3 regions of the Streptomyces sp. NPDC029122 genome follow, and region 2 is predicted to be linked to each of the others. Evidence: riboswitches for the same ligand, from Rfam matches in the RefSeq annotation. Region 2 holds a riboswitch; each other region holds the start of a gene.
What was found. Region 2 has a riboswitch for cyclic di-AMP ahead of ACZ4WZ_RS22465 (M23 family metallopeptidase). Riboswitches for the same ligand answer to the same signal wherever they lie in the genome.

Region 1 (4,622 bases), on a different contig from region 2:
CCCAGGCGGTCGGTGATGGTCTTCCAGCCGGCCCAGTCGTCCTCGAACAGCGGGTCCTCGATGGAGACCAGCGGGTACGCGTCGACGAGCTCGGCGTAGTAGTCGGTCATCTCGGCGGCCGAGCGGGACTGGCCCTCGAACTCGTACTTGCCGTCCTTGTAGAACTCGGACGCGGCGACGTCGAGCGCGAGCGCGATGTCCTTGCCCGGGGTGTAACCGGCCTGCTTGATGGCCTCGATGATGAGGTCGAGCGCGGCGCGGTTGGACTCCAGGTTCGGGGCGAAGCCGCCCTCGTCGCCCAGGCCGGTGGACAGGCCCTTGGTGTGCAGGACCTTCTTGAGGGTGTGGTAGACCTCGGCACCCCAGCGCAGCGCCTCGGAGAAGGACTCCGCGCCGATCGGGGCGATCATGAACTCCTGGATGTCGACGTTGGAGTCGGCGTGCGACCCACCGTTGAGGATGTTCATCATCGGAACGGGCAGCAGGTGCGCGTTCGGGCCGCCGAGGTAGCGGAACAGCGGCAGGTCCGAGGCCTCGGACGCGGCGTGCGCGACGGCCAGGGAGACGCCGAGGATGGCGTTGGCGCCGAGCGAGCCCTTGTTGTCGGTGGCGTCGAGGTCGAACATGGCCTGGTCGATCAGGCGCTGCTCGGTGGCGTCGTAGCCGACGAGCTCCGGGCCGATCTGCTCGATGACGGCGAGGACGGCCTTCTCCACGCCCTTGCCCATGTAACGGTTGGGGTCACCGTCACGGAGCTCGATGGCCTCGAAGGCACCGGTGGAGGCGCCGGACGGAACGGCAGCACGGCCGGTGCTGCCGTCGTCGAGGCCCACCTCGACCTCGACCGTGGGGTTGCCTCGGGAGTCCAGGATTTCCCGGGCTACGACGACGTCGATGGACGGCACGAGCATCTCCTTCTGGGATGTGACGCTGGGTGTGCGGTGGCGTGGGGCCGTGGGACGGCCCTGCCGACTAGAGCCTAACCGGCTCGGGGCAGTGGGCTGCCCGACCGCCCGGGTCCTGGGACGAAAAAGGTGCCGAATGCCCGCCTTCCGGGACATAGGGCCCGTGTTCCTGTGCGTTCCGCGGCGGGCCGGGCATCGGAAGCCGGAGGTCCGGTTCCGCTATGCGGGTACCGGCGCACGACATGCCGCCGCCCGGCGCGTGGGGGATACGCGCCGGGCGGTGGGGATGCTGCGGGGTGCCGCGAGTGTTACGCGGACGTTCAGGCGAGCTTCAGCTTCTGGCCCGGGAAGATCAGGTCGGCGTCGGACACGGTGTCCTTGTTGAGCTCGAAGAGCTTCTCCCAGCCGCCCTTGACCTTGTTGGCCTCGGCGATGGTGCCCAGGGTGTCGCCCTCCTTGACCACGTAGGTGCCGTTGCCCGTCTTCGGGGCCTCGGTCTTCGGGGTCGACGGCTTGGCCGGGGTCCAGTTGCCCGAGCCGGAGCCGGAGCCCTTGGTCTCGGTGTCGGCCTTCGGCGTGGACGGCTTCGCCGGGGCGGGCTTGGCCGGGGCCGGCTTGGCCGGGGCGGGCTTGGTGGCGGGCTTCGGCTTGGCCGGGGTGGCCGTGCCGCCGCCGGTGTACGCGGAGTTGGACAGGCCGACGCCGCAGTGCGGCCAGGCGCCCTTGCCCTGGCCCTTGAGGACCTTCTCGGCGATGGCTATCTGCTGGGCCTTGCTGGCCTGGTTGGCCTGCGAGGCGTAGGCCTTGCCGCCGTACGCCGCCCAGGTGGAGGCCGAGAACTGCAGACCGCCGTAGTAGCCGTTGCCGGTGTTGATGGACCAGTTGCCGCCGGACTCGCAGGCGGCGACCTTGTCCCACTCGGACGCCGTGGCGGCGCTGGCGGTGCCCGCGGCCATCAGCGGGGCCGCGACGGCGACACCGGCGACACCGGCGAGCGTGACGATGCGGACGGCCTTGGAGCCGCGGCGGTGCTTGCCCTTGCCGGAAAGCAGCATGGATTTCTCCTCACCGACGCCTTCGAGGTGAGCTGTCGGGTTCGGGCGGATGAGTTGCCCGGTCACGCGGCGCGGCGCGTGTCTTCACCCCTAGCCGGTACGCGGCCGTCTCTCAACGGCCTCTCCCGGCGCCTACCTTGGTTCCCCCGCTCCTGCCTTCGGCGCTTGCGCGACGACTGTTCCCTCCGTCCGCCGGCAGGATTCGGCGATGCGGTCGAAGGAGCCCGCGGTGGCGAGCGATTCAGAAGGTAGACAGGTCTCTCCCCGATGTTCAACGTGTGATTTTGGGGAGAAACCGGCCTACTTGCGTTCCTCAAAGGCGCGTTTGCGCAGGTCGGAGCGGGGTTTGCGGAAGTTCCGGAACGAGACACGCCAGTTGACCGGAAGAGATGCATGTCTCATTTACCGATAACGGACATTCAAGTCTTATTGGATGCCCGAACTGCCCCTATTCCTTGGTTAGATCCAGGTTCTGGCCCGGCTTGATGAGGTCCGCGTCCCCGCCGATGACCTGCTCGTTGGCCTTGTAGAGCTCGTTCCAGCCCCCCTTGACCCCCTTGGCGTCCGCGATGGCCGCGAGGCTGTCGCCCGGCTTCACGGTGTACGTGGGATCGGTGGCGGCGGCTGACGCCGCGCCAGGCGCCGCCGGCAGCTCGACGGCGGCCGGGCCGCGGTGCTTGCCCCCGCCGTCGCCCGCCTCGGCGGACGGGGTGGCCGACGGGGTGCCGGACGGGGTGCCCGACGGGGTGCCCGGGACGGCCGGGGCGGTCGGCGTGAGGCCCGGGACGGCCGGGGCCGTCGGGTCGGCCGGGGAGGTCGGGGTGCCGGGCGCGGTCGGGGAGACCGGGGCGACGGGGGTGCCGGGGGCGGTCGGGGAGACCGGGGGCGTGGTGGGCTGCACGGTGAAGTCCGGCTCCGGCATGACGGGCAGTCCGCTGGAGGGGCCGAGCGGGTAGTCCGGCAGCACGCTCGGGCCGGTGGACGGGCTGTTCGGCGCCGGGGTCGGCGCCCCGAAGTCGGTGGAGGGCTTGCCCTTGCCGGTGACCGGCACCGATTCGTCCGGCCGGGCCGGGGTGGGCGCGACGGGCCCCGGGTTCTTGTTGTCGCCCGGGTCCACCTCGGGCTTCGGCCCCTGCTGGGTCAGCCCGGCCGAGGCGGAGCACAGCGGCCACGCCTGGGGGCCCTGGGAGGCCAGCACCCGCTCGGCGACCGCGATCTGCTGGGAGCGGCTGGCGAGGTCCGGGCGCTCCGCGTACGCGAGTCCGCCCGCGTTCTTCCACTGCTCCAGCGTGAACTGCAGGCCGCCGTAGGCGCCGCTGCCGGAGTTCGCGCTCCAGGTGCCGCCGCTCTCGCAGTCGGCGACCTTGTCCCACGTGGCGGTGTCGGCCGCGCTCGCGCCGGTGGCGGCGAGCAGCGGCATGGCCAGCGCGGAGCCGGTGACTCCTGCGGTGACGACGATCGCGGGTACCTGGCGGGGGCGTCTGTGGCGGCCGTTCCCGGGAAGCATGAGACTGCACCTTTCGTATAACGGCGGGGTAACGGCAGAACCTAGCCGCCTTCGAACGGATGTCACAAGTTCGGGAGTGGACTGACTTCCGGTCAGTTCCGCTTCGCGCGCGCCCTCAGGCGTTCGGGACTGTGAAGCGGACCGGGAGGGTGCGCAGGCCACGCATGATGAGTCCGCCGCGCCAGCGCAGGTCCGTGGGGGGAACGGCGAGTTCCAGATCCGGCAGACGCTTCAGCAAAGTTCCGAGGGCCGTCTGGCCTTCGAGGCGGGCGAGCGGAGCGCCGAGGCAGTAGTGGATCCCGTGGCCGTATCCGAGGTGCTGATTGTCACTCCGGGAGAGGTCGAGGGTGTCCGGGACGGCGAACCGCTCCGGATCGCGGTCGGCCGCCGCGAGGACCACGAGCACGGGGTCCCCGGCCGCGATGTCCTGGCCGCCGAGGGTCAGCGACCCGGTGGCGAACCGCCAGGTGGCGAGCTCCACCGGGCCGTCGTAGCGCAGCAGTTCCTCGACCCCGGTCTCCAGCAGCGCGCTCTCCCCGGCCGCGAGGGAGGCCTGGAGGCGCTCGCGCTGGTCCGGGTTCATGAAGAGGGAGTGGATCCCGTTGCCGATGAGGTTCACGGTCGTCTCGAAGCCCGCGAAGAGCAGGATGAAGGCCATCGCCGTGGCCTCGGCCTCCGTCAGATGGTCTCCGTGGTCACTTGCCCGGATCAGATCTGAGATGAGGTCATTGCCCAGATCGTCCCGCTTGCGGTGGATGAGTTCCCCGAGATAGGTGCGCATCCGCTTCACGGAGCGGGCCACCCCGCCGCGCGGTCCGCCCCCGTGCCGGATCATCATCCCGGCCCAGTCCCGGAAGTCGTCCTGGTCCTCGCGCGGTACGCCGAGCATCTCGCAGATGGCGTAGATGGGGAGGGGGAAGGCGAACTCGTGGATGAGGTCCGCCTCCCCCTTCCCCTCGGTCCGCGCCCTCGCCACGATCTGGTCGATGAGGTGGTCGGTCAGCTCCTGCACGCGCGGGGTGAACTCGGCCACGCGGCGCGGGGTGAACGCCTTCGACACCAGCCGCCGCAGCCGGGTGTGGTCCGGCGGGTCGATGTTCAGCAGGTGCGTCATCAGCTCCGCCTTGCGCTCACCCGGGATCCCGGTCTTGCCCT
Region 2 (4,622 bases):
GACAGAAATCTCTGCATCGCGATCGAAGGGACCACATGCCCATGGGTCACACGGCCACAGCTCAGGCCGGCTCCGGCGGCCTGACAGCGACCGAGCACCGGCTGGCCAACGGCCTGCGCGTGGTGCTGTCCGAGGACCACCTCACTCCGGTCGCCGCCGTCTGCCTCTGGTACGACGTCGGCTCGCGCCATGAAGTCAAGGGGCGGACCGGTCTGGCTCACCTCTTCGAGCACCTGATGTTCCAGGGGTCGGCGAGCGTACCGGGCAACGGCCACTTCGAGCTCGTCCAGGGTGCCGGCGGCTCGCTGAACGGCACCACCAGCTTCGAGCGCACCAATTACTTCGAGACGATGCCGGCGCACCAGCTGGAACTCGCCCTGTGGCTGGAGGCGGACCGCATGGGCTCGCTGCTGGCCGCCCTGGACGAGGAGTCCATGGAGAACCAGCGCGACGTCGTCAAGAACGAGCGCCGCCAGCGCTACGACAACGTTCCGTACGGCACGGCTTTCGAGAAGCTGACCGCCCTCGCCTACCCGGAGGGCCACCCGTACCACCACACCCCGATCGGCTCGATGGCCGACCTGGACGCCGCCTCCCTGGAGGACGCGCGCAACTTCTTCCGTACGTACTACGCGCCCAACAACGCCGTGCTGTCGGTCGTGGGGGACATCGACCCCGAGCGGACCCTCGCCTGGATCGAGAAGTACTTCGGCACCATCCCGGCGCACGACGGCAAGCAGCCGCCGCGCGACGGCACGCTCCCCGAGATCATGGGCGGGCAGCTGCGCGAGGAGATCGTCGAGGAGGTCCCGGCGCGCGCGCTGATGGCCGCCTACCGCCTGCCGCACGACGGCACCCGTGAGTGCGACGCCGCCGACGTGGCACTGACCGTGCTGGGCGGCGGCGAGTCCTCCCGCCTGCACAACCGCCTGGTACGCCGCGACCAGACGGCCGTGGCGGCCGGCTTCGGCATGCTGCGGCTGGCCGGCGCGCCCTCGCTGGGCTGGCTGGACGTCAAGACCTCCAGCGGCGTCGAGGTGCCCGCCATCGAGGCGGCCGTGGACGAGGAGCTCGCGCGGTTCGCCGCCGAGGGCCCGACGGCCGAGGAGATGGAGCGGGCACAGGCGCAGCTGGAGCGCGAGTGGCTGGACCGGCTGAGCACGGTGGCCGGACGGGCCGACGAACTGTGCCGCTTCGCGGTGCTGTTCGGCGACCCGCAGCTGGCCCTGACCGCCGTCCAGCGGGTGCTGGACGTCACCGCCGAGGAGGTGCAGGCCGTGGCCGCGGCCCGACTGCGCCCCGACAACCGCGCGGTACTGGTCTACGAGCCGCTGGCCGGCGCCGAGGCCCACGAGACCGAGCAGCACGACGAGAACGAGGGGGCGGAGCAGTGAGCGACACCGCAGCCGTCACGATGACCTTCCACCCGCGGCCGCAGGCCGGCGAGGCGAAGCCGTGGGCCTTCCCGGCCCCCGAGCGTTCCACGCTCCCCAACGGCCTGACCTTGCTGCGCTGCCACCGCCCCGGCCAGCAGGTGGTGGCGGTCGAGGTCAACCTCGCGGCCCCGCTGGACGCCGAGCCCGAGGGGCTCGACGGGGTGGCCACGATCATGGCCCGCGCCCTGTCGGAGGGCACCGACAAGCACTCCGCCGAGGAGTTCGCCGCCGAGCTGGAGCGCTGCGGCGCCACGCTCGACGCCCACGCCGACCACCCCGGCGTGCGGGTCTCCCTGGAGGTCCCGGCCTCCCGGCTGCCCAAGGCGCTCGCACTGCTCGCCGAGGCCCTGAGCGCGCCCGCCTTCGCCGACAGCGAGGTCGACCGCCTGGTGCGCAACCGGCTCGACGAGATCCCGCACGAGCTGGCCAACCCGCAGCGCCGCGCCGCCAAGGAACTCTCCAAGGAGCTGTTCCCCGCGACGCTGCGCATGTCCCGTCCGCGCCAGGGCACCGAGGAGACGGTCGCGCGGATCGACGCCGGCGCCGTACGCGCCTTCTACGAGGCGCACGTACGCCCCTCCACCACCACCGCGGTGGTGGTCGGCGACCTGACCGGCATCGACCTGGACGCCCTGCTGGCGGACACCCTGGGCACGTGGACGGGCGACACGGCCGCGCCCCGCCCCGTCCCGCCGGTGACGGCCGACGACCGGGGCCGCGTGGTCATCGTGGACCGGCCGGGCGCCGTCCAGACGCAGTTGCTGATCGGCCGGATCGGCCCGGACCGGCACGACATCGTCTGGGCACCGCAGGTGCTCGGCACCTACTGCCTCGGCGGCACCCTCACCTCCCGCCTGGACAAGGTGCTGCGCGAGGAGAAGGGCTACACGTACGGCGTGCGGGCCTTCGGGCAGGTGCTGCGTTCGACCGCCGACGGCAAGGGCGCCTCGATGCTCGCCATCAGCGGTTCGGTGGACACCCCCCACACGGGTCCCGCGCTGGAGGACCTCTGGAAGGTGCTGCGCACCCTCGCGGAGGGCGGACTGACCGACGCCGAGCGGGACGTGGCGGTGCAGAACCTGGTGGGCGTGGCCCCGCTGAAGTTCGAGACGGCCGCCTCGGTCGCCGGCACGCTCGCCGACCAGGTGGAGCAGGAGCTGCCGGACGACTTCCAGTCGCGGCTGTACGCGCGGCTGGTCGAAACCGGTACGGCGGAAGCCACTTCGGCCGTGGTGAGCGCCTTCCCGGTGGACCGCCTCGTCACCATCCTGGTGGGCGACGCCGCGCAGATCGAGGAGCCCGTCCTGGCCCTCGGGATCGGCGAGGTCACCGTCGTCTCCAACTGAGCGGCGCACCGCCTGAGACGGGCCGGCAACCGGCCCCGTTTCCAGGGGGCTTCGGCGGAACATCCGCCGAAGCCCCCTTTGTCCGTTTGGTGGAGTGGCTGCGTGTATGCGGTGTGGCGTACGCAACAAAAGCGCTCGTCTGTTTGGCGATTGACTGACGATCCGCCTAGCGTCGGCCGTGCTGTTCGTCAGTTCGTACCCGCCGCACCCGCGGCACCGGACAGCGATCGCCGAGTCCCCGTCAGGCGCGAGCCTGGGGAGCCGGGGACCCACATGCGTCCCTGGGGTGAATCGGACCCCCTCGCAAGAGGAGGCCCGTAGGAGACCTTCCTGCTCCGAACCCGTCAGCTAACCCGGTAGGCGAGAGGGAAGGAAAGGATCACCCCCTTCATGGCGTTTGGCAGTCGTGCCGCCGGTTCTGGTAAGCACCGTGGTTCCAGCCGTCTGAGCCGCAAGACCGCCGGCTACGCCGGCATCGCCGCCCTCGCCACCACGGGCGTGGTCGGCACCCTGGCCGCTCCGGCCTTCGCGGCGGACAACAGCAGCGCTCCGTCCATGGAGGACACCGGTCAGAACGCGATCGTCGTCGCCGACGGTCTGCAGGACGACATCGAGGTCCAGGCCGAGTCCCAGCAGCGCGCCGCCGAGGCCGTCGCCGCCCAGGCGCAGGCCGAGGCCGAGGCGAAGCAGCGGGCCGCCGAGGCCAAGCGCGCCGCCGAGGCCGCCGAGGCCAAGGCCAAGGCCGAGCGTGAGGCCGCCGAGGCCAAGGCCAAGGAGGAGGAGCGCAAGCGCTCCAACGCCTTCGTGGCCCCGGTCAGCGCCTCCGTCACCACCCAGTACGGCGCGGGCGGCGGCATGTGGTCCTCCGGCAGCCACACGGGCATCGACTTCGCCGTCGCCCAGGGCACCTCCGTGCACGCCGTTGGCGCGGGCACCGTCGTCGAGGCCGGCTGGGGTGGCGCGTACGGCAACAACGTCGTCATCCGCCACAACGACGGCACCTACACCCAGTACGGGCACATGTCCTCGCTGAACGTCTCCGTCGGCGAGCAGGTCGGCGCCGGCACGGTCATCGGCCTGTCGGGCAACACGGGCAACTCCAGCGGCGCGCACCTGCACTTCGAGGCCCGCACGGGCGCCTCGTACGGCTCGGACATCAACCCGCTGACGTACCTGCGCAACCGCGGCGTCGGCATCTGACCCGCAGCGCGCTTCACCGAAGAAGGCCCCGGCTCACCGAGCCGGGGCCTTCTTCGTCGTGCCTTCTTCCGCCGCGTGTCCGCCGCTGTCGCCGTCGCCTTCGCGCCACCGGCCGGCCGTCGATTGTTCCGGATTTCCGGGCCCGCTCGGAAATTATCGCGTGTTGCAATAGAGTCGCAGCACGGCCACGATAAACCGAACCGAAACCCAGCGGAGGTCCGGCCTTGCGTATTCCGGCGCACGCGGTGTGCACAGCGATTCGCGACGATATCGTCTCCGGATTCTTCGGGCCGGGCGGCCGGCTCACCGAGGAGGTGCTCGCCCGCCGCTACGGGGTCTCGCGCGTCCCGGTCCGCGAGGCGCTGCGCACCCTGGAGTCCGAGGGCTTCGTCACCACCCGGCGGCACGCGGGGGCCTGCGTGGCCGAGCCGACCGAGCAGGAGGCCGCCGACCTGCTGGAGCTGCGGATGCTGCTGGAGCCGCTCGCCGCCTCCCGGGCCGCCCGCCGGCGCACCGACGGCCACCTGAAGGTGCTCCGCGGACTGGTCAGGCTGGGCCGGGAGCGGGCCGGCCGGGGCCAGGGGGAGGACCTGCGCGCCCTGGGGAGCTGGTTCCACGAGACGCTGGCCCAGGCCTCGGG
Region 3 (4,622 bases), on a different contig from region 2:
GGGCCGGAGGGGTCCGCGCCGAAGGTTTCGGGCCGCAGGGCGCGCAGCCGGGGACGCAGGGGTAGGGAGCCGGTCAAGGCGCCTCCTGGGAAGGTGCAGGCAGGGACGGTCGTACGACTACGACCATCCCAACGCCCACCGGCCCCGCAGGATTCCGCCGCGCCGTGCCCGGGCCGGTGTCGCGACCGTCACCCCGCCCCTCCCCCGCGCCCGCGCTACAGCGGCAGCAGGTCCGGGCGCTTGGCCTCGACGTGGTCGCCGGAGGATTCTCCGCGCAGCCGGCGGCCGATCCACGGCACGAGGTGCTCGCGCGCCCACTGGATGTTGTCCCGGGTCACGTCCACCGAACCGCGCGGCGGGACGGGCGGCCAGGGCTGGTCCGGGTCGGTCGGCACCTCGTAGCCGAGGACCTGCGCGGCACGCAGCGCGACGCGGGTGTGCCCCTCGGGCGAGAGGTGGAGCCGGTCGCCGTCCCAGGCCCGCCGGTCCTGTACGGACTTCAGGGACCAGAGGTCGAGCACGGGGCAGCCGTACCGGTCGGCGATGGCGCGGACGTGCGCGCTGTACGTCGCGACCTTGCCGCGCAGGTGCTTGAGGACCGGCACGCCCCGGGTGTCGAAGCCGGTCGTCACCATCACCAGGCCGACGGAACTCGTGAGGTCGGCCACGGCCGCCTCGAACCGTTCCGCGACGTCGTCCGGGTCGCTGCCGGGGCGGATGATGTCGTTGCCGCCCGCGCAGAAGCTGACGAGGTCCGGTGCGAGTTCCTTGGCCCTGGGGACCTGGTCGGCCACGATCTGGTCGAGGAGCTTGCCCCGCACGGCCAGATTCGCGTAGCGGAAGTCGTGCTCGTCGCGCTGATCGGCCAGGAGCACGGCGAGCCGGTCCGCCCAGCCGAGATAAGAATCCCCGGGTCCCGGGTCCCCCACGCCCTCGGTGAAGCTGTCCCCGATCGCCGCGTACGAGCCGATGGTCTTCAGTGTCGTCTTCGTCGCTGCCACGGAAAGACATCCTTCACCTTGGCAACCAACCTACGCCAACGTAATGAGGGGTTGACGGGCCGTGATCTATACCACGCAGGGGATAAGGAATAAGTACACGTGGGGCCGGGACCCCCCTCGGGTCCCGGCTCCACGCGGGTCACCGTGCCGACGGCGGGTGCCGTCAGATGCTCACGCCCTTGGAGCGGAGGTAGGCGAGCGGGCTGACGTCCGAGCCGTAGGACGGGCCCGTGCGGATCTCGAAGTGGAGGTGCGGGCCGGTCACGTTGCCGGTCGCGCCGGAGAGGCCGATGGCCTGGCCGCCGGTGACGCTCTGGCCCGCCGAGACGGACAGCGAGGAGAGGTGGGCGTACTGGGAGTACTTGCCGTCGGCGTGCTTGATGACGACCTCGTTGCCGTACGCGCCGCCCCAGCCTGCGGAAACGACGGTGCCCGCGCCGACGGCCTTCACGGTGGTGCCGGTGCGCGCGATGAAGTCGACGCCGGTGTGGTAGCCGGAGGACCACATGGCTCCGCTCGCCCGGTACTGGGTGGAGACACCCCCGGCGACGGGGGCGGTGAACCCGGAGGCGGTGGCGGGCGCGGAGGCCTTCTCGCTCTTGGCCGCGGCGCCGGAGCCCTGGGCGGCCGTGCCGCCGGAGGGGCGGGCCGCCGTGCCGCCGGAGCCCTTGGCCGTGCCCTGCGCGGTGCCCTTCGGGGACGAGCTCCCGCCGGTCTTGCCCTTGGAGCCGGCCGGAGCATCGCTCGAGGATCCCTCGGCCGGGGCCGCAGGGGCCTTCGGGGCGGGGGCCGCGGCCCGGCCGCCGCCGAGGGTCAGCTTCAGGCCCGGGTGGATGAGGGACGGGTCGGCGCCGACGGCCTCGCGGTTGTCGGCGTACAGGCGCTCCCAGCCGCCGTCCAGCCGGCGCTCGGCGGCGATCTTGGAGAGGTAGTCGCCGGGCACGACCGTGTAGACGGTGGGTGCGGCGGCGGGGGCCTGCGACGGCAGGGCTTCGGGGGCCTGCGCGCTCTGCGCGGGCGCGGCCTCGGCCGGGGCGGCTCCCGGGGCGGCGTGGGCGCCGACGGCACCCATCAGCGGGAGCGCGAGGGCCGCCCCGCCGGTTCCCGCGACGGCGAGACCGCGGGATATGGAACGGGACTTCGGACGGCGGTGCTTACCCTTTGCGGGCATGGCGGATTCCTCTCCGGCGCCTGCGAGGTGAGCTGTCGGGTTCGGACTGGAGATGTCCGGCCGTACGTGCGGAGCACGGGTTCGGCTTCACCCCAAGCTGCGCCGGAAACGCTCCGGAACAGCGGCCTACCTGGTTCCCCCGCTCCTGCCGCGCGCGATGGTCGGGTGCGGTTCCCGGGCGGCGGCAGGATTAGGCGGTCCACCCGGATCGATCGCGAAGGTAATCGAGCGGGGCACCGGGCAACAAGCCGTGAATTACCTGACGCAATCGCAGATATGAAGGATCAATGGAATTCCGGTCACCCTGCGTCCATTCCGCACCATCAACAACCCCCTCCACAAGGCAATTCGGTTTTCGTGATCAGGCACGCACGGTCACCGTATGATCTGGCTCACGGGGCCCTGCCCGATCTCGCCTCCACATACGGCAAGTTGCTCCCAACCGGATCAATTCGGACACCACAGGACCACACGGAGGAATACACGTGACTCAGCAGATACCCCAGCCCCTTCCGGCCGGACACCAGCCCGGTGCGGAGCTGTCCGGAGTGCGCAACTTCCGTGATGTGGGCGGGTTGCCGACCACCGACGGACGGAGGGTCAGGCCGGGACGACTGTTTCGAAGCGGACATCTGGCGCATGCCACCGAAACCGATGCAGAGTTCCTCGGATCGCTGGGACTGCACACCGTCTTCGACTTCCGCAACGCAGCCGACCATGCCCTGGAGGGCCCGGACGTCGAACTGCCCGGTGTGCGCAACGTGAACATTCCGCTGACGGACCCCGCCGACGGCCGCGAGTTCTGGAAGATGGTCCGCGACGGCGAGCTCGACCAGCTCCGCGGACTCCTGGGCGAGGGCAGAGCGGCCGCCCGCATGAGGGACTCGTACCGCACGATCATCCACACGCGCACCGCCGAACAGAGCCGCGTCGTGCACGCGCTCGCGCTGGACAGCGTGCCGGCGCTCATGCACTGCGCCGCCGGCAAGGACCGGGCGGGGCTGTCGGTCGCGGTGACCCTGCTCGCCCTGGGCGTGGAGCGCGAGGCGATCGTGGCGGACTACCTGGAGTCCAGTGCCCCGCACAACCGCTACCGGGTGCGCCGGGGCGGCGACGCGCCCGAGGCCCGCTCCCCCGAGGTGATGGAACTGCTGGCGCCCCTGTTCGACGCCCGCGCGGAGTACCTGCTGGAGGCCTTCACGGCCATCGACGAACGGTGGGGCGGCGTCGACCGCTACCTCGCCGAGGGGCTGGCGCTCGCCCCCGAGACCCTGGAGCGGCTGCGGGACCGGCTCCTGGACTGAGCGCAGGAGCCGGACGGGCAGCCGGAGGGGGCGGAAGGCGGCCGGAGGGGGCGCGGACGGACCCCCTCCGGCCGGCGCCTCAGCGGTTGCCGACCGCCTGCTTCATCAGGGTCCTGCCGAAGTCCCACATGAGCCCGCCCCCGCCGTGCGCCTCGTCCATGACCTCCTGGAAGGCACCGACGAACCGCTCCACGTCCGCCTCGTCCACGATGAGCGGCGGGATGAGCTTGATGACCTCCAGGTGGTCCCCGGAGACCTGGGTGAGGATCCGGTGCCTGCGCAGCAGCGGCACCACGACCATCTGGGCGAACAGCCCCTTGCGGGCCGCCTGGAGCACCGCCCAGCGGCTGCGCAGGCCCAGGGAGGAGGGCCTGCCGAACTCGATGCCGATCATCAGCCCGCGTCCGCGCACCTCGTGCAGCAGCTCGTACCGGTCCACGAGCGCCGCGAGGCGTCCGCGCAGCAGGTCGCCCATGGCCCGGGCGTTGGCCACCAGCTCCTCGTCCTCCATGACCGACAGCACCGCCAGCCCGGCCGCCATGGCCTGGGCGTTGGAGCCGAAACTGGCCGAGTGCACCAGCACCCGGTCCATGGACGAGTACACCTTCTGGAAGATCCAGTCCTTGCCCAGGGTCGCGCCGACGGGCACGTAGCCACCGGAGAGGGCCTTGGCCACGCACACCAGGTCCGGTTCCACCCCGGGCTCGTGCTGGTACGCGTAGAAGTCCCCGGTCCGTCCGAGGCCGGTCTGCACCTCGTCGGCGATGAGGAGCGCCTTGTGCCGGTGCAGCAGTTCCTGCGCGGCGAGCAGGAACCCGGGCGGGGCCGCGTGCACTCCCTTGCCCTGGACCGGTTCCACCACGAAGGCGGCCACGTCCCCGCGCGCGAGTTCCCGTTCGAGCGCCGCGAGGTCCCCGAGCGCGATCTTCGTGTCCGGCAGCAGCGGGGCGAATCCTTCTCGGAAGCCCCCTTCGCCGTTGACGGACAGCGAGCCCGTGGTCAGCCCGTGGAAGGCGTGGTCGCAGTAGAGGACCCTGGGCCGTCCGGTGGCGTACCGGGCGAACTTCAGGGCGGTCTCCACCGCCTCCGTGCCGCTGTTGCCGAAGAAGACCCGGTCGAGGTGCGGGCTGTACGACAGCAGCTTCT

Region 1: linked by a shared signal. The riboswitch ahead of ACZ4WZ_RS12780 (transglycosylase family protein) and the one ahead of ACZ4WZ_RS22465 (M23 family metallopeptidase) in region 2 are both predicted to bind cyclic di-AMP.
Region 3: linked by a shared signal. The riboswitch ahead of ACZ4WZ_RS08245 (M23 family metallopeptidase) and the one ahead of ACZ4WZ_RS22465 (M23 family metallopeptidase) in region 2 are both predicted to bind cyclic di-AMP.

Annotation. Positions count from the first base shown of each region.
Region 1 covers NZ_JBVHWK010000008.1:150,296-154,917, reverse strand. The annotation lists gene eno (phosphopyruvate hydratase) at 1-911, opposite strand, end outside; gene ACZ4WZ_RS12780 (transglycosylase family protein) at 1,226-1,960, opposite strand; cyclic di-AMP (ydaO/yuaA leader) riboswitch at 1,963-2,134, opposite strand; gene ACZ4WZ_RS12775 (LysM peptidoglycan-binding domain-containing protein) at 2,409-3,467, opposite strand; gene ACZ4WZ_RS12770 (cytochrome P450 family protein) at 3,583-4,622, opposite strand, start outside.
Region 2 covers NZ_JBVHWK010000020.1:23,558-28,179, reverse strand. The annotation lists gene ACZ4WZ_RS22475 (M16 family metallopeptidase) at 42-1,394, shown strand; gene ACZ4WZ_RS22470 (M16 family metallopeptidase) at 1,415-2,782, shown strand; cyclic di-AMP (ydaO/yuaA leader) riboswitch at 3,001-3,160, shown strand; gene ACZ4WZ_RS22465 (M23 family metallopeptidase) at 3,173-3,982, shown strand; gene ACZ4WZ_RS22460 (GntR family transcriptional regulator) at 4,207-4,622, shown strand, end outside.
Region 3 covers NZ_JBVHWK010000005.1:19,517-24,138, forward strand. The annotation lists gene ACZ4WZ_RS08235 (MBL fold metallo-hydrolase) at 1-77, opposite strand, end outside; gene ACZ4WZ_RS08240 (SGNH/GDSL hydrolase family protein) at 216-1,001, opposite strand; gene ACZ4WZ_RS08245 (M23 family metallopeptidase) at 1,165-2,172, opposite strand; cyclic di-AMP (ydaO/yuaA leader) riboswitch at 2,177-2,339, opposite strand; gene ACZ4WZ_RS08250 (tyrosine-protein phosphatase) at 2,658-3,476, shown strand; gene ACZ4WZ_RS08255 (aspartate aminotransferase family protein) at 3,556-4,622, opposite strand, start outside.